Regions from separate parts of the Veillonella sp. CAG:933 genome, predicted to be linked through region 3. Evidence: riboswitches for the same ligand, from Rfam matches in the RefSeq annotation. Region 3 holds a riboswitch; each other region holds the start of a gene.

Region 1 (4,840 bases), on a different contig from region 3:
ACACTTAATGTATAGGTACGACCAGCAGTTGCCTCATTATCATAGAATTCACGGTCAAATATATTATCAATACTAAATTTAACTGTAAAATCAGGGGTAACGCGATACCCAACACTGGTATTCACTAAGAAATAGCCGTCATAAGCACCGTATTCGCCGGCTGCTGCCGTAGAGCTTTGGCGTGCACTAACATATTGCATATCTAACAAACCGGTCCATTTTTCCTTGTCATAAGCCAAACCGGCATGGAAGATATGTTTCGGTACAGAATAATCAACTGCATTGCTATAGCCTGATTTATTAGTATCCTCTAATTTCGGACCACTAACTTTACCCGACTGCCAAGCATAGTTAACGTATGAGGTTAAATTATCTGTAAATTTATGCTCGTAATTAAGTTCAATACCGCGTCGTTTTTCTACGCCGTAATTTATGTATTGCTTATATTCTGTAGTACTTGTCCCCGGCAAGTAGAAATAGGTATACTCAATTTTGTCCTTGGTTTTAACATTATATAAGGAGATATCCACTGAATCTCGATCCGTCAACTGGCGTTTCATCCCTAATTCCCAGGTTTTGGAAGTTTCAGGATCTAAGCCCGGATTTGGAATAACATTACCCATACCGGAACCGCCATAACGATAAATATATACTAATGGTGGTGGATTAAACGACTCACCATAAGACATATAATAATTTGTACTTTCATTAGCTTTATATTCTAATGAAACTTTAGGACTTATATGATTATATGTTTTACCCTCGGATGTGGTATCATAACCGTTTTTACCACTGGCCCAGAATGTACCGTCACCTTTTTTATAACGATCATAACGTGCCCCAACAAATAAAGACCATTCATCATCAAATTTATACTCATCTTGTACAAATACAGCCAGATTGCTTATTTTACCTTCATCTTGTGCATATTGATTAATAATGGAGTTTTTGTTATGCCACGAAGAAAGATTATAACGCTTCTGAATCATTTCTTCCGTATGATAAGAGGCACCGGCATTAATGGTATGCTTTCCTATATCTCGCCATGTTTTTTCAACTTCGTACGTAAATTTCTTCCCTGGATGGAGAGAATAATCACCGGCCCCGGTCCAATCAACATTTTTATAGGAACTAGGTACAGTAGGTGATGTAAAACCATCAACCTTATCATGCGTATAACTTGCACGCACCAAGAAATCATTTGCCGTATCACGATATGTCAAAATATGGGTATCACGTTTATTTTCATTATCATAGCCTAAGAAATTTTTAGGAGATAAAGAAATAATTTTATTTGTTCCGACCTGAACATTGCCAGACCATACAGGGTTTCCTTTAGTATCATGTACATAAGTAAATGGATTACTATAAGAGGATTCACTATTAATTCGATTATAGCTATAAACTAAAGATTTAGATTCATCAAAATTGTACCCAATTTTAAAGCCGTAATTTTCATGTTCCCATTCTTTCTCACCACGACCACCGTATATATAAGTACCATTACTTAACTGTGGTAAATCGGCACTAATAGATGCTGTACCTTTTTTTGGTGCAAGCGATCGATAAAATCCTTTATAGCCATCAGAGGAGCGTTTTTCATAAGTAACCCCTAAACTCCATTTGTCTGATAAACGAGAATTAACCGACACGGCTTTTTTCCAAGTATTATAGCTACCATAGGATACATCTGCCACTACAGAAGTTCCCGATTCCGGTGCACCTTTAGTCGTAATATTAATAACACCGGCAACCGCATGACCACCGTATAAAGAGGATGCGCCACCGCGCAATACTTCAATACGTTCAATATTCGAAATTGGAATCATATTAAAATTTACAGTTCCGTTATAAGTATTATTTTGTTGAACTCCATCAACTAATACCAAAATATCTGTAGAACTCATACCACGCATAGTCAAACTGCCTTGCGCACTTTGGTCAATAAAAATACCCGGCAAAAACTGTAAAGCTTCTTGAACCGACGAAATATTCTTGTCAGCTATATCTTGTGAGGTAATAACGCTTACACTGGCCGGCACATTAGCAATAGTTTGCTCCGTTTTTGTCGCAGTTACGACCACTGTCCCTAAGTCATAATCAGTAACCACATCTTCGGCCTGTACACCAACACAGCTCAAAATACTACCACAGCATGCCAATACTGCCGCTCGTACTAACAATCCCTGACCTTTCATAATACCCTCCTAATAAAATTACCCTAAATTACCTAATCAGTTAATAGATTTATTTTTTTTACTATTCCTCTTCTTTTAACACTACCTCACCTAATGCTAACTCAAGGTTCTTAGTAATCCCTTCATAATCCATTAACTTATAAAAAAACATATCTACTTCAATCTTGAAATAGATATGCTACATGACCTTTGCCATAATCGCCTCTCTATCGCTCGTAGATTAAAACGGAGATTATAAATAGGCAGGTCTCCTGGCTTAGATTCATAGCGCCTCTCGCCTTCCCGGAATATCCAGTGGCAACATGAGATTAGCTCCTCTTACAGTGACGGGATCGCATCGGCTTATACCGATTTCTCTATTAAGTCTAAATCGACACCTATAAATATGTATAAAATTTCTTCATGTACATTATATATTTACTTTTCCACCTCGTCAATCTTAATTCAAAACAAATATTAATCATGCTATACCCTCTATTGTATACTAAAACTCCTTTATTTCATAGGGTTTTATGGCTTATCATCGTTAATTTTTATATTTAAACATATTATTCTAAACAGTATTTTTATACAAAAAAACCTTAAAACAAAAGATTTTTTACTTTAAGGTTTCATCTTATAGTTAAACTCTATTTATTTTTTTAATAATATTTTTAATCAAAATAACTATACTCTAATATAATAATTTACTGCAAATACTCAACTAAAAATCTTCAAAAGCCGCTAACAATTCTTTCGTGTATTTTTCTTTAGGATGCTGATAAAGTAATTCTGTCGGTTGTAATTCAATCAACCGGCCTTCGCGCATAATTCCGATACGATTACAAATTACGCGTAACAAATCTAAATCATGCGAGATAAACAGACAAGCTAAAGATCGTTCCTTTTGAATATCTTTTAAAATAGAAATAATCTGTGCTTGCACCGATACGTCAAGCATCGATGTCGGTTCATCCAATAAAAGAATCTTCGGATTTAATAACAGTAACCTGGCAAGACAAATACGCTGTAATTCTCCGCCGGAAAGTTGATGCGGATATCTGGAAAGTAACTCTTTACGAAGTTGTACTTTCTCTAAAACATCCTCTATACTATGCTTTAAATTAATATCTTGATTCTTATGGATACGAATCGGTTCTTCAATAGACTCTTTGATTGTCATGCGAGGATTTAAAGACGAAGTCGGATTTTGAAAAACTAACTGCATATCTTCTCGCATTTTTTTATTCTCATTTGCCGACATTTGCGATATTACTTTTCCGTTTAATAGAATTTCTCCCTGATCTGGCTTTAAAAGTTGCATGATAATTCTAATTAATGTGGACTTCCCGGCCCCACTGGTTCCCGCCAAACCAAGAATCTCATTCTCTTCTACCGAAAAAGAAATATCTTTTAAAACCTTGAAGATTCTTTTATTAATAAAGCCTGTTGTGAAACTTTTAGAGATATTCCTTATTTCCAATACACTCATACTATTTACTCCATTCACAACGCACTTGATGGGAAGAAGATAAATTCTTCATAACTTGATCTTTTTCGCATATGTCTAACTCATAATACTTGCAACGATTTTTAAAAATACAACCATTGGGAATGTTATGCAAATCAGGTGGTAACCCCGGAATCGATTTTAACCTATATCTTGGTTGTGCTTCTAAAAAACTGATAGTATAAGGATGTTTGGGCTCTTTAAATACTTCTTCACAAGTACCGTATTCAAGAATTTCTCCCGCATACATAATCCCAATATAATCTGCTAGTTTTTCTGCTAAACGGATATCATGAGTAATGAATAAAATACTAACACCGCTCTCATCTCGAAGATCACGGAATAACTGACAAATTTCGCGCCGCACAAAAGCATCCAAACCTTTAGTCGGTTCATCCGCAATTATCCACCCGGGGTGTGGCATCGCCATCATAGCTGCTAATACACGTTGAGCCATCCCACCGGATAATTCACCGGGATATTTATCATATACCGCTTCCGCATTAGGCAAGCCAAACCGCTTTAATTGTTCAATCCCCTTTGCTTTTTCAGCGGAATAAGAAGTCTTATTTCTGTAACAGTTTGATTCAACGACTTGTTTACCTACCCTTTGCATAGGATCCATAGCAGTAATAGGATCTTGTGCAATCCATCCTATCCGGGTACCTCGGGTCATATTCCATTCCGCTTCTGATTGTGCCAATAAATTCTGATTTTCTAAATAAATTTTACCGGTCACAACAGCAGATTCATCCAAAAGCCCCATAATCGCTGACCCCATTATAGATTTCCCACTTCCCGACTCGCCCACCAAAGCCGTTATTTTACCTGAAACTAATCTGAAATTTACATTGTGAAGCACTCGAGTAAGCCCCTGTTCTGACGGATATGCAACTGATAAGTCATCAATAATAATATCTTCCATCATAACATTTTCCTTTCTCCGGCATTACTCAACTGCAAATGTTCACGCAAAAAATCACCAATCAAATTTATACTCATACAAAAAAGTGTTATTGCCATACCCGGTGCCAATATCATCAACGGATAACTCCTAAAATAAGTCCGGGCATCACTAATCATAACACCCCAATCGGCAATTGGCGGTGCTACCCCCAGGCCCAAATAAGATAAAGCAGATGCTGATAAAAGA
Region 2 (4,840 bases), on a different contig from region 3:
ATGCGTCCCGGCCGTTTCCCGTCAAGCCATTCCCACGGAATAACCGTATCCTCCAATTCGGGGAAGCATTCCAAGGTCGTCACACGAACATTGGTATGACCGGTACGCCACAATTTCAACTGTAACGCGGCATACGCCGTGTTACCTACGCTCATGCCACCATGACCGACCAATAACAGACCTTCTTCTGCCGGTACATTAAGTTTTTTTATAAAATTCTCAATGAGTGCTTCATAGTCATCAGGTCGTTCTTCCTGACCGATAAAATACAGTAAAGGGCGTCCCATAGCAATGTGTTTCAAAGAACCTTGTCCTTCATAAGCCATTATATTGGCTTTCAATTTATCAAATTCTTCGCCGCCAATCATATGAAGCGGTTGCACCGCAATGGATTCATAGTCTTCAGCAATTAAGGCCTCAATGGCACTCTGCTCCGTATCGATTTCTTCGCCCCGTTCACGCAAACGTTTAACAATAATGCGTGAAGTAAAAGCTAAACGAACTTCATAGTCTTTAAACTCTTTTTTGATAAAATCCACAACCGGATCGATTTGATTGATCCGTGCCGTTGGCACCGTAGTGCCAAAAGCGACTACTAAAACAGCTTGCTTCATACACCCTCCTTTAAAAAAAACGGTCCCCAAAACGAGGACCGTTAGTATGTAATTTTAACGTATTAAACAGCCATACTCGAGCGGTTTACGCTTTCCGTCTTAGCCTGCTGATGCGCCTGCTGTTTACGCTCAATCATGCGAATGGACTGGGCTAAATGTTTTAAGAATAACTCTTGAATAAACGGGTTTTCACCTAAGCCTTCATTCCAAATAGAAACACCATAGCCTTCTTCAGTAAGCAAAGTAGCTACGGAATCGGAACGATCGCCACCTAAGAAGTCCATCAAATGTTCTGAGCCGATAAGCGCCAACGGCACTACCAAAACTTCTTTATGATCTAAGCGTTCCAATAAAGTTAAAGCCTGTTTGAAATTAGGGAATCCATTCGATGTAAACACCGCCACATTTTGGCCGTTACCGTATAAGCATTTTAACTGCAAAGCACTGAATTCCAATTGATTTTGGCCGTTTGCCATAAGCAAAATGGATTTATTCAAGGCGCGAATATTCACGTGCTTCATAATGGCATCAATGGTAGCCACATAATCATCGGCATAGTTTTTTACACCTAAAGAACTTAAGAGTGGCTTACCTACGTGAATGCGCATGGCGTTTCGTTCAGTATTATAGGTAAATGCGGCAATAGCTTTACGCATCTTTTGATAACATTGATCGGCTACCAAGGCAAATGGTAAAACAAATACATCGCGGACGCCGGTATTCTTAAATTCAGCCAACACGGCTTCCAAAGATTGTACCGGTTTTTCATATTTTTCATTCCACTTCTCCACCAGCGCATCCGCCAAAAAGACACGGCGAATTACTGCATCGGGATATGCTTTTTTAATCTTTGCTTCCATTATGCCTACGGATTTCTCTACGGCTTCGCCGTATATTGAACCGAATGTCGCTAAGATAATACCCTTTATACTCATTTTATAAATCCTCCGATATCAAAAATACCTCTAAACTTATACCATAATCGAACCTCTTAATCTGACAAAAATCTGTCATATTTCACATTATCGAATACATTCGAAATACATGTTGATTATTCTTCGTTGGTATAATGATACGTTAGATTTTATTTTTAGTCAATGAGAATTTCTCTCATTTTCAAACTTATCAATGATTATCAATGATAAATCGGAAATTTAATTATATTTTCATCAACTATATTTATCTTTACCGATTCACTTCTATTTTCATCGATTTAAAGAGAATTTATATCCCATTACTATTACAAAGAATACTACTTGCTTACAGGTATTATATTAATAATTCAGATAATACTATACCAATCACGGTCTACGATTGATACAGATAACATCTAATAATTAATATTCCTCATTCATGAATTTTTATACATCAAGTTTCTTAATTTAGTCATTCATTCAATCAAAAAGCAATGTATTGTTACGCCTATAATTGATAATAATTATGGTTGCGAGAACACGCGCGGTGCTGCTACTTCAAAAATCTCAGCAATCATAGGTAAAAATTTGCCTTCAATTAACGTACGTTTACGTTCGCTTTTAGTAATTAACCACAATTGTTTGCAATTATAGGTAATGCGCAATAAGCTGTTAATATATTCGTTAAAATCCTCTTCGCCCATGGCGCTTTTAAGAGCTAATAATTTGGAATGTAAAGGTTCACCTTGATACTCTTCACGTTCCAATACAGGCGTAAATGCCACTTCATATACCGATTCCGATAGTTCATTAGGACCGGCACCATTTGTAAATTGATCCATACGATGGACCTCCTTTGTTAATATATAGCTATTTATCATAAAGCACATTGCCCTATGATGAACACCATTCTCTATTCATAGTACCAAACTTTGACTCCTTTGCCTATGTGTAATCAAAAAAGTGTATCACAAATAACCAAAAGTTATTACTCATAAATAAGTCCCTTATTCCTAGGAGTTATATGACCCGGGTAATTTCCATTCACAGTGAGTATACCCTACCCGGTATTGCATTGACAGTGGACATTTATTCTGCTATGATGATTATCAAATGAATACGACCTTCAAGGTGCCCGACTTAATAGAGAAGAGCAGTAGAAGCTGCCGCGGTCCCGCCGCTGTAAGAGGGAGCACAATCAAAATACCACTGGAAGTTTCTGGGAAGGTGATTGTTGCGTTGAACTTGAGCCAGAAGACCTGCCTTGATGGATTGCCGATAACCCACGAAGGATGGCGAGGTTAATCAATGTCACTACCTGTACTATACACTGACCGGGAATTATTTTTTTAATTCATAAACGACTTAATTAAGTTTGATATGAACTAATATACGTCAGGTGCTTAGCATAACTAGTGATTATTAATACTACCTCTGCCCTGTGGGCAGAGGTTTTTGTATTTTATTTTATTCTATTTTTAGTTTTTATTTTTATCTTCTTTTTATCACGAGGAGTGAATGAAATGAGTAAACATTTTTTCAAAAAAACGTTAGCTACAACATTAGCAGTGGCCGCTTTAACAGGCTTCGGATTCCTTGCTACAGACGTAAACGCTGCTTACCAATTAAGTGACGAAGTAACAACTGCTACCCCTGCATTATTGGAAGCAACTGAAATCGGTGTTCGCACTTACAACACAACCGATCCTGTATTGGCTAAAGCACCTAACAAAGATGCTATCGTAGTAATGAGCTTTGGTACTACATTCACTGATACTCGTGCTAAAACAATCGATGCGACTATCAACGAAATTAAAGAACAACATCCGGGCGTAAAAGTAGTTACAGCTTTCACTTCCCACATCATTATCGATCGTATCAAAGCTAAAGAAGGTATCACCTACCCTACGCCTGAAGAAGCACTCGATCAATTAAAAGCTGAAGGTTACACTCGCGTTGCTTTGGCAACTCTCGACGTAATCCCTGGTATCGAATACAACTATAAAACAGCTGTTTACAATCAGTACAAACATAACTTCAAAAAAATGACATTTGGTACACCTCTCATGTACTGGATGGGCCAAGAAGGTCAAACTGACGATATTGCTAAAACTGTACAAGCTGTAGCAACTCAGTTCCCTAAAGTAGGTCCTAAAGATGCTGTACTTATCATGGCTCACGGCACTCCGGATCCTTCCAACGCTTACTATTCCGTAATCCAAGATCGTTTGGAATCGGCCGGTCTTCACAACACTTACATCTACACCGTAGAAGGATGGCCAAGCCTTGAAGACATCGTTCCTCAATTGAAAGCAAAAGGCATCGAACATGTCACCCTTATGCCATTCATGATGGTAGCCGGCGACCATGCCAACAACGATATGTCCGGTGACGAACCTGATTCCCATAAATCCATCTTGTTGGCTGACGGCTTCAAAGTAGACACTTACATCCATGGTCTTGGTGAAAACCAGAAAATCCGTGACCTCTTTGCCGCTCATGCCGATGAAGCTTGGCAAGCTCTTCAAAACGACGCTAAATAAGATATAACACTGTAAGGGTTCATATTATTGCCAAAACGCACTTACAAGCTAAGACGTTTTGACCAACCAAAAGCGTTCTATACATAAGGAGGCTGTAATAAAATGTAGAGCATATCACATTTTACTTACAGCCTCTTTTAATTGCTATATTTGGATCTATAAAAGTGCCATACGCACCATATAACGATAGGCACCATATAACCATACGCAACACATAACCATAGGCAACCACCATCACCTGTGGTATAGTACAAGTATGAGTTTGCGAAACAGATTTTACTAAAGCTTGTTTTGGAACCGCTATGAATTACCTGCTTACTCACAGGTAATACTTTTACGTACTTTTTATCTACTGTCAGGCAGGTGTATTATGAGAAAATTTTCACGCTTAACCATTATTGTAATGGCGATGACAGTCATTATGGCTATCCTCGCCGGCTGCGGTAAAACCGATTCCACATCATCCGCAGCCACCCGTACTTTAACCTATAAGGATCAAACCTATACGGTGCCGGCCAAACCGGAACGAATTGCGGTACTTGCCAATTCCCTACTCTATTTCATGGATGCCATTGATGCCAAATCCATCAGCCGCGTAGAAACGCAGGATGACATGCCCGCTCACCTCAAAGAATTACCTTCTTTAGGGCAGACCGCCAACATCAACATGGAGCAACTTATCGGTTTGAAACCGGACCTCGTAATCGGCCTCAGCAATCAGCACAGCAAATTTGAAGGCCAATTACAGAGTAATAAATTACCGTATATT
Region 3 (4,840 bases):
ACGACCTTCATTGAGCATTAACCCCCATTCCGGTGTCGGTGGTTGTGCCCCGAAACCGAGGAATGAGAGACCGGCTACTTCGAGCATCATAACGCCAAGGTCCATGCTGGCCGTTACAACGACGAGCGGCATAATGTTTGGCAACACGTGACGACGCAAGATAACGGCCGACGTACCGCCACTCATAATAGCGGCCGCTATATAATCTTCCTGACGAACTTTAATAACAAGACTTCGCACTAAACGCGCATATTTAGCCCAACCTACAATGGTGAGCGCCAAAATGGTATTGCCTACGCTACCGCCCATAATACCGGCAATAGCGATGGCAAGCACGATGCCCGGAAAAGAAATCATGATGTCGCAAAGACGCATGAGCACCATTTCAACTTTGCCGCCGAAATAACCGGCCAAAGATCCTACTAAGGTACCGATGGACGCAACCAACACAACAATGGTAAAGCCCATGAATAAGGATAAGCCGGTGCCGTAAATGATACGCGACAATACGTCACGACCTAATTTATCCGTCCCGAACCAATGGGTAGAACTCGGCGCTTTTAAGGCATTGCTTAAATTCGAAGCAAACGGATCGTTCGGCGTAAGCCATGGTGAAAAAAGAGCTATCAATACAACCAATAAAACTAAGGATGTATAGAAGGAGAAAGCTTTATGTGTTCTAATAAACTCTTTCATTATTTACTCCCCCTTCTCAATCTAGGATCCAAGAGCGTATACGAATAATCGATTACACCATTAATTAACATATACGCAATAGAAGCCCAAAGTACGAAACCTTCAATTAACGGATAATCACGGAAAGTAATCGCCTGTACGGCCATTTTACCAAGCCCCGGCCACGAGAATACCATCTCTACAACCGCAACCCCACCAAGCAACCAGCCCATGGACATACCGAAGATGGTAAGTAGTGGTAAAAAGGCATTTGGCAAAATATGTTTAAACATGATTTCCGTATTTGTCATACCGCGTGCTCTAGCACCTACGGCATAATCTTTATTGATTTCTTCCAAAACTACCAAACGTACCTGGCGCATAAATTTTGAAATTAACGTAAATGCCAAGGTAAAAGCAGGTAAAATCGCATTTTTTAACGAAACGGTTGCCGTCGCAATCGGGGCAATACCCAATTTATAGCCAAAAATGTAAAGCAACATAAGACCAAGCCAGAAAGCCGGTATGGAAATACCGATAAATGCAATTCCGCGGAAGAGGTAGTCAGGCCATTTATTCTGGTAGATAGCGGCGATAACCCCCATGGGAACGGCTATGACGAGTAGCATCACAATTGTTACACTCGCCAACATAAGTGTACCCGGTAAGGCCTCCATCATCTTATCTACAACAGGTTTCTTGGCTGAATACGACATTCCAAGATCCCCTTGCACCGCATGAGACAACCAATTACCATATTGCACCAAGAACGGTTTATCTAACCCCAATTCCTGCCTCGTATGATCAATCAGTTCCTGTGAAACCATGGTATCCGCGGTTTCCAAAATCATGAGCACAGGGTCGCCCGGCGCCAGAAAACTTAAACTGAAAGTTAAAAATGTAACCCCAATTACCGTCACCAACACCTGCCCCAAATGCTGCAGTGTTTTTTTAAACATTCCTGTCCCCCCCTAATATACTCAATTTTCAAACTTACACTATCAACATCTATGAATCCTTTTTAGACAATATCGTTTTAAATCAAACTTCTATTATAAAAATTCATAAAATTTAGTAAATAAAAAAACTCACCCTTGAAAGAGTGAGTACGCAAAACAAATTTTAGTCAAATTAACCCCATAACACATCCCATTAACTATGTGCAACAGTCAATTTGTTATAAGCAGGCTTTCTGGCTCATGATTCATCGTTTATTTCCAGCCTTCCCAGTTTCCCAGTGACTCCTTGTTGAAATAAACTCCTCATTTACAGCTGTTTCCAGCATAGGATTTGCACCTATTTTCCTCTTAAATCGCTCGGCATACCCGACACTTACAACACTAAGATCTTTTATAGAAGTTAGTCAGAGTATATTATTCAATTTCGAAAATAAAATCCTTTATCACTAATATGTTAGCGTATTTATTGTAAATGTGTCAATAAAAAGTCAGGAATTTTTAGCCGTTTTAAGCTATTTTATAGAAAAATAATTCATTATATTGATAGATTCCTATGTTTACTCAAATTTTCTTTAATTTATTATACCCTAGTAGGTATAGTATTATACCGTAAGGGGTATATGTACTTCTTGCAATATACGTGAGTTTACCGGAGATAACACTCAAAAAATGAAGCTATAAGTCAACAGCAATAAACAATAAGGTCTATATTGATATTAATTATAATCAATTCATAGTTAACTGAATTTCTACTAAAATAGTAGCCTTAAAAAGTAAATAAAAATAAATTTAAGGCAGTAAAAATCATGTCAATTTTTTACTCATTTACACTTCACATTTCAAATAAAAGGTGTATAATAAACGGCGTATTATGTTTTTATCAAAGCATAATCAATAAATTAATTTATCGTGATTAATAAGGAGAATTTAGTGTTATGAACAGCAAGGATAAAACGCCGATTATACTGTATTTGGGGGAATTCAATAATCAGTTAGAGGCGGAAATCGTTGTTAAAGAAAAAAGGGAGCCCTATTATTCATCAAATGAAGAAAGCCCGGCGATGATTCGCCGAGCCTATTTTCAGTCAGAACATTATAGAAAGAAGAGAAGGAATTAAGGCTACGCCTTCACAAACTCACACCCTGTTTTAATAGGGAAGTTTTCATACGTTACCCAATCACTGGAACTTCCCACATAAAGAGCGGATTCAATACCGATTTCACTCATGGCGAGCATAGCAAGGCAAGCCGTAATACCGGAGCCGCAATATGTCACAATTGGTGTCTTAGTCGTTTTCAAATCTTTGAACATTTCTTTCAACTCTGCTTCAGACTTTAAACCGTTAGCAGTATAACAATTTTCCCAATAATAGTTGACTGCTGTCGGAATATGACCGGTCATACCATCCATGGTATCGATAACGCTACCGTCATAACGTTCGCTCGCACGAGCATCAACGATGATGTGGTCACCATTTTCACTGGCTGCCAACACTTCGGCACGGCTCATAAGCATATGAGGTTGTAAACGATAATCAAGTTGACTTGTTTCGGTTGGTAATTCAGTTGAATCAGTAGTTAAAGTATGTCCTTCTTTTACCCATCGTTCAATGCCGCCTTCTAATACTTTTACAACGTCTAAGCCGATGTATTTGAGCATCCACCATAAACGACCGGCTAAGAAAATCCAGCTGTCACAAATAACAACAGGAGTATCTTTAGTAATACCAAAACGTTCCATTTTTTTAGCAAATTCAACCATGTTTGGCAAAGGATGACGACCACCATGTTCTTCAACGGGATCGGATAAATCACCGGCTAAATTAATTGCAAAGGCTCCTTCAATGTGACCTGTGGCATAAGCTTTATCATCACGTACATCTAAAATTACAACGTCTTTTTGAATATTGGCTAACTCTTGAGGTGTAATAAAATTTTTCATCTTCGTACCTCCATATATATTAATACTATATTAGAAAACATCTATATAGTGTTATTGTAACAAAAACTATTGGTATAGCCAATAAAAAACCCCGGCAACCTTTCGGCTACCGGGGTTTAATACTTCATATCAAGCTATAAAGTATTATTCTGCTGTGAATGGCAACAAAGCAATAGCGCGAGCGCGTTTGATTGCTAATGTTAATTTACGCTGATGTTTAGCGCAAGTGCCGGAAATACGACGTGGAAGAATTTTGCCGCGTTCAGTCGTGAAACGACGAAGTTTAGCAATATCTTTGTAGTCGATTTGATCTACATGATCAACGCAGAAGTTACATACTTTTCTTCTTGGTTTTCTGCTTCTATCTCTTCTCATTATGTGAATCCTCCTTTTCGAATTAGTAGGAGTCCTAAACACTAGAACGGAATGTTTTCATCGTTGCTGCTACCGAAGTTATCAAAATTAGAAGACCCACCACCAAAGCTATCGGTGTTCTGAGTATCTAAGGATGTACCAACAAAGTTGGCTACTACTTCAGTTACATAGCGTTTTTGCCCATCCTGAGTTTCATAAGAACGGGTATTCAAACGACCTTCAACGAAACAACGGCTCCCTTTACGTAGGTTACCAGCTGCTTCCCCTAATTTACCCCAAGCTACACAGTTAATGAAGGCGGTTTGTTCCTTCTGTTCATTGGTAGTGGAATCAAAATATGTGTTTGTCGCAGCCACTGTAAATGATGCTACGGCTCTACCGGTTTTAGTAAAGCGCACTTCAGGGTCACGAGCTAAATTACCTAAGATCTGTACTGAGTTCATAGTAAACCTCCCAGAGCTTACTTGCCGTGTTTAACAATTAGGTGTTTAAGGACATCATCGTTGATTTTTAATACACGATCGATTTCTTTGATTTCTGCAGGATCTGCTTCAAAGTTAACCAATACGTAGAAACCGTCAGTGAATTTTTTCACTGCGTAAGCAAGACGACGCTTGCCCCAACGATCTACCTTTTCTACTGTGCCGCCTACACGAGCAATCAAAGCTTCTACTTTTTCAATAACCGCGTTGGTTGTCTCTTCTTCGGCTGGTTTCACAATCACCATGACTTCGTATTTGTTCATACAAAATCACCTCCTCTTTTGGACATATGCCCCTATCTTCCATAGGGGTAGGAAGCGCTTACCATCAATAAGCTTTTCAATTATATACTAATTCTAATAAAAAGGCAAATTTTTTATAAAAAAAAGCCCAAAATTTCCAATAAT
Region 4 (4,840 bases), on a different contig from region 3:
CAAGTCAAGAACAGTAAGTAATTGAGGGTGTTCACCCCATCTGATATGGTCAGGAAATAATAAAGTAAAAAGAAGGAAGGCATTGCCGCTCGGTATTGGCAATGCCTTCCTTCTTTAGGAGTGGGATTAAGGGGGATCTATTTGAATAAAGCGTAATATATAACGTAAAACCATCCGAATAGGCCGTGAAGAATTGCCCAAGGGATGGAATGCCAGTTGGCATAGCTAATCACCATGGCCAAGGCGGATCCAAAAGAAATTCCCGTTGTTACTGTTGATGATAAAAACTTCATAAATACCTCCCTATATTTGAGACAGTCTCATTAGAAATTGATGCTGATAAAACTGTCATATTAAATCTGATTCTTCCAATGTAATTATAACGTAAATTGGAATATTTGTATAGTGAAAATTTTAGATATTTAGATATAATAGGGCAATTATTGAAACTTTTGGGCCGGTTTTATTTGAAAAGAATATTTTTAGCATAAATAGAGTGTAAAAAAGGAAGTGCCAAGATTTAAGCACTTCCTTTTCCGTTCATTATTATTTATCTAAGGTATTGAGATAGTTTAAAAGATCTTGAATACCTTTGTCACTATTGATGCCTACTTTAAAAATTGGTGAAGCTCCGGTCATTACAAGTTGATTTTTAATAAATTCAATATCATCGTTTTCATCTATTAAATCCATTTTTGTGATAATACCGATAGCAGGCTTATTAAATAGACTGGCAAATCCCGGAGGAAACATTTGCTCTTTTTCCTTTGCGGAAATGAGAAAACCTAAAATGTCAGCCTCTGCAGCAGTAACTAGAAGGGCGTTGTACATAAGTCTATGTTGGACAAACTCACCCGGCGTATCAATAATATCGTCATGAAATTGAACCGTTTGTGTTTTTGCGTAAACGATTTCAACACCTTCAATTCGCTGTGTTAGAGTTGTTTTACCAACACCACTGGGGCCAACAAACATAATTTTTTTCATAAAAACACTCCTTATTAACGGTGTATAATAAAAAGGAATGTTAAGCAAGAGTTTACTGTATGTAGTTTTAAGATACAGGATTTTTAAATAAATGTAAATAGTCAGCAATCTATGATAATTAGTAAATTGACAAAAATGAGGCTTATTTGTATTATCAAGTTAACACAATGAAGTGTAAATAAAGCATAGTGGCTTTGAAAGAGGATTTTTAATGAGGAAAAATTAGTGATTCTCATAATATTCTCTATAATTACCGGTATTTCAATGATATATATACCATGTAATGAGAAAGGAGCTTTACTATGAAAATTTACACTAAAACCGGCGATAAGGGGATGACCCGTTTAGTGGGCGGTATTGCAGTATCAAAAGATTCAGATCGAGTAGATAGCTATGGTACTATTGATGAATTAAATTCGTGGATTGGTTATGCTATATCGCAATTTGATTCGTCTTTATTCGAGGAAAAAAATGAATTACAACATTTACAGCATTTCTTATTTGATGTAGGTACTGATTTAGCAACTCCGGAGTCGTTAAATCGAGAAATAACTTTACCTGTTGATGCTATATCATGGTTGGAAGCCCGAATTGATGAGTATACGGCTAAATCACCGGAGATTAATCGTTTTATTTTGCCCGGTGGAACTCGTGAGGCCAGTATGATTCACATGGCACGGACGATTGCAAGACGGGCCGAACGACGAATAGTTCGATTACAGATGACCGCGAAAATACCGGGAGAGTTGGTTATGTTTGTTAATCGATTATCAGACTATTTTTATGCTTTAGCAAGATACTTAAACACTAAACAAGGTATGGAAGATATATTTTATACCAGAAGTGCTGAAGTATTTCATAATGCTAAGACCAAAAATATAAAATAATTATTGGGATTATCCTGTTCTTGCAGAATTGATTAAGATATGTTATTATTGCTTTTAGATTAATAGAAATATGAAATCTGACGATGGAAGTTAGTGAGAATCTAACACGGTCCCGCCACTGTGATGGCTTTTGCCTAAGTCAGGTCTTTCGCGGATTTCATTACACATGCTGTTTCGAGGTAAGACAGGATGTTGTTTTTGTGGCATTGTAGTACTTCACTGGAATTAATGCAGAAAATAAACCGGCATGTATTAATCTGTCTTGCACAGAGACGTGCGTCTATTGATGGACTAATGTTAGTCGTTCAATGATGAGAGAGCACAGCACAGTGGAGTGTGACATTAGTTCAAAAATAGGAAAAGGGCATGGAGCTAGTACTCCATGCCCTTTTGTTATAAGTGTAAAGAACCCTTTTGTCATCGGGTGTTATATCATAGTCAAAGAGAGAACAAGTTAAAATAACTGCTAATTTAGGTATAAATCGGAGAAAATTTGAAATAGTATATATATTATGCATAATTGAAATACGTAATTTTTATTGACATTTTTTTTGGTTAAGTATAAATTATTGTTATAAGATTTTCGTGTACAATGGCGTGCATGGTTTGCAATGAAGCTTAAACGGAGGGTGTATTCCGTGAGGGCTTCTTTTTTTATTTGTTAAGCAGGAGAACATGTATGCAGAAAATTAAATTTCCTACGACACTATGGGTAGGGGAAGATGCGTTGCAAGGTCTTCGTGATCTCCCTGTAAAAAAGGTTTTCATAGTGACGGATCCATTTATGGTTCAGTCTGGAATGATTTCACATGTAACGGAGAACTTAGACTTTGCTGAAGTAGAGATTTTTAGTGATATTGTTCCGGATCCGCCGACTGAAGTAGTCGCTGCCGGTGTAAGTCACTTAGTAGAATCAAATGCTGATGCAATTATTTCAGTAGGTGGCGGATCTGCTATTGATGCGGGGAAAGCTATGTTGTATTTCGGCAATCGCGTTAAAGCCAATAAAGATTTAATGTTTATTGCTGTACCGACCACAAGTGGTACCGGTTCAGAAGTAACAAATTTTTCAGTAATCACAATGCTGGAAACAGGAACAAAATATCCGATTGTTACCGATGAAATACAACCTAATATTGCAATTTTAGATACTCGCTTAGTAATGAGTGTACCGCCTAGTATTACGGCTGATACAGGCATGGACGTTTTAGTTCATTTAATTGAATCCTATGTATCATTGAATGAAAATGTTATGGCAAAAGTATTAGTTGAATATGCAATTCAATTAGTGTTTGAATATTTGCCGGAAGCATTTTCGAACGGTACGAATAGTTATGCCAGAGAACAGATGCATGTGGCTTCCTGTATGGCCGGTATGGCATTTAATTTGACGAACTTGGGATTAAATCACGGTATGGCACACGCTATCGGCGGTAGATTCCATGTACCGCATGGACGAATCAATGCTATTTTATTGCCGCATATTGTGGCGTATAATGGTGATTATCAAAACAAAGATTTATATGCTGCTAAGAAATATACTAGATTGGCGAATATTGTTAAAGCGACAACTAGTGTAAATCCGAGAATCGGAGTGGCTGCTTTAATTCGGCAGATTAAGCATTTACAGAGTACTCTGAAAATGCCTTTAACATTAACTGATTGTGGGTTTAATCGTAGTGAAATTATGGAGAGCGGTGATGCTATTGCAAAAGCTGCGTTAGCTGATGCATGTACAGCTGCTAATCCAAGAATACCTACGGCAGATGATATTAAAAATATTTTAAATCAAATTGCTTAACCGTCAGTCTGATAAGGTAATGCTGGAAAGGTGTGGCTATGGAAGAAAAACAGCGTATGATTCAAGAATACGTTCCTGGGAAACAGATAACGCTAGCCCATATTATTGCCAATCCGGCTAAGGAGATTTATGGCAAGTTGGGATTACCCAGTGATGTATACAATGCACTTGGGATTTTAACAATAACACCGGCAGAAGCAGCTATAATCGCTGTTGATATAGCAACTAAAAGTGGTGATGTTAAAATTGGTTTTGTAGACCGATTCTCCGGATCGGTGGTTATTTATGGTGATGTTAGTTCCGTTGAAACGGCGTTGCGAGCTGTTGTGGACGGGCTACGAAATATTTTAAAATTTGCATTAGGTTGTGAAATTACCAGAACTTAAGAAATCGAGGAGACCTACTTATGCGAGGAAGAATAGTTATTGTCGATGATGAGCCAATAACTCGTTTAGATATTAAAGATATCTTAACAGATGCAGGCTATGAAGTAAGCGGCGAAGCAGCCGATGGCTTTGAGGCAGTAGAGATTTGCCGTAATGTAAAACCGGATTTAGTATTGATGGATATTCAAATGCCGGTACTTGATGGTTTAAAGGCAGCAAAAAAAGTTGCGCAAGATAAATTGGCGAGCAGTATAGTATTTTTAACTGCTTATGGAGATTTTGAAAATACAGAAAAAGCGAAAAAGCTTGGTGCAACAGGCTATTTAATTAAACCAATTGATGAAAAATCTCTTATTCCGACTATTGAAGTAGCAATCGCTAAGGGGCAACAAACTGAAAATTTAGAACAAGAAATTGAGGGATTAAAGCTTCGTTTAGAAGAACGGAAAGTAATTGAAAAGGCTAAAGGAATTCTGTGCCGTGATTTAAAAATTACTGAGGATGAAGCCTATAAAAAATTACGCCGCTTGAGTATGGATAGACGCTCTAAAATGAGTGAAATTGCTGAATTAATTATAATGGATAGTGAATGATATGGCGTTAGATATAGCTAATCCGGATGAAGCAATTTTACGCAAACTGTGTGATACCTATTCGGACTTAACTGCGGATGAAGTTAAAGAATTAGTACAAGTTATATATCATTTGGCTGATTCGTTATTATATCCTGATGCAGATGTATTTATTGACATTTATAATGAAGTAACGAAATCTGCTTT

What was found. A riboswitch is a leader RNA that binds a small molecule or an ion and turns the genes downstream of it on or off. The one in region 3 is predicted to bind cobalamin.
Region 1: linked by a shared signal. The riboswitch ahead of QZL64_RS02940 (TonB-dependent receptor) and the one ahead of nikB (nickel ABC transporter permease) in region 3 are both predicted to bind cobalamin.
Region 2: linked by a shared signal. The riboswitch ahead of QZL64_RS05425 (sirohydrochlorin cobaltochelatase) and the one ahead of nikB (nickel ABC transporter permease) in region 3 are both predicted to bind cobalamin.
Region 4: linked by a shared signal. The riboswitch ahead of QZL64_RS11835 (1-propanol dehydrogenase PduQ) and the one ahead of nikB (nickel ABC transporter permease) in region 3 are both predicted to bind cobalamin.

Annotation. Positions count from the first base shown of each region.
Region 1 covers NZ_HF986165.1:90-4,929, forward strand. The annotation lists gene QZL64_RS02940 (TonB-dependent receptor) at 1-2,198, opposite strand, end outside; cobalamin riboswitch at 2,423-2,594, opposite strand; gene QZL64_RS02945 (ABC transporter ATP-binding protein) at 2,902-3,669, opposite strand; gene QZL64_RS02950 (ABC transporter ATP-binding protein) at 3,671-4,615, opposite strand; gene QZL64_RS02955 (ABC transporter permease) at 4,612-4,840, opposite strand, start outside.
Region 2 covers NZ_HF986190.1:23,135-27,974, reverse strand. The annotation lists gene QZL64_RS05440 (sirohydrochlorin cobaltochelatase) at 1-614, opposite strand, end outside; gene QZL64_RS05435 (sirohydrochlorin cobaltochelatase) at 677-1,543, opposite strand; gene QZL64_RS05430 (hypothetical protein) at 2,053-2,370, opposite strand; cobalamin riboswitch at 2,641-2,809, shown strand; gene QZL64_RS05425 (sirohydrochlorin cobaltochelatase) at 3,052-4,071, shown strand; gene QZL64_RS05420 (ABC transporter substrate-binding protein) at 4,442-4,840, shown strand, end outside.
Region 3 covers NZ_HF986138.1:11,754-16,593, forward strand. The annotation lists gene nikC (nickel transporter permease) at 1-696, opposite strand, end outside; gene nikB (nickel ABC transporter permease) at 696-1,634, opposite strand; cobalamin riboswitch at 1,841-2,026, opposite strand; gene QZL64_RS01595 (hypothetical protein) at 2,570-2,752, shown strand; gene QZL64_RS01600 (sulfurtransferase) at 2,755-3,576, opposite strand; gene rpsR (30S ribosomal protein S18) at 3,721-3,951, opposite strand; gene QZL64_RS01610 (single-stranded DNA-binding protein) at 3,993-4,394, opposite strand; gene rpsF (30S ribosomal protein S6) at 4,412-4,696, opposite strand.
Region 4 covers NZ_HF986232.1:34,233-39,072, forward strand. The annotation lists gene QZL64_RS11820 (hypothetical protein) at 138-293, opposite strand; gene QZL64_RS11825 (EutP/PduV family microcompartment system protein) at 547-987, opposite strand; gene QZL64_RS11830 (cob(I)yrinic acid a,c-diamide adenosyltransferase) at 1,290-1,874, shown strand; adenosylcobalamin (AdoCbl) riboswitch at 1,933-2,072, shown strand; gene QZL64_RS11835 (1-propanol dehydrogenase PduQ) at 2,554-3,675, shown strand; gene eutS (ethanolamine utilization microcompartment protein EutS) at 3,714-4,061, shown strand; gene QZL64_RS11845 (ANTAR domain-containing response regulator) at 4,082-4,654, shown strand; gene QZL64_RS11850 (sensor histidine kinase) at 4,656-4,840, shown strand, end outside.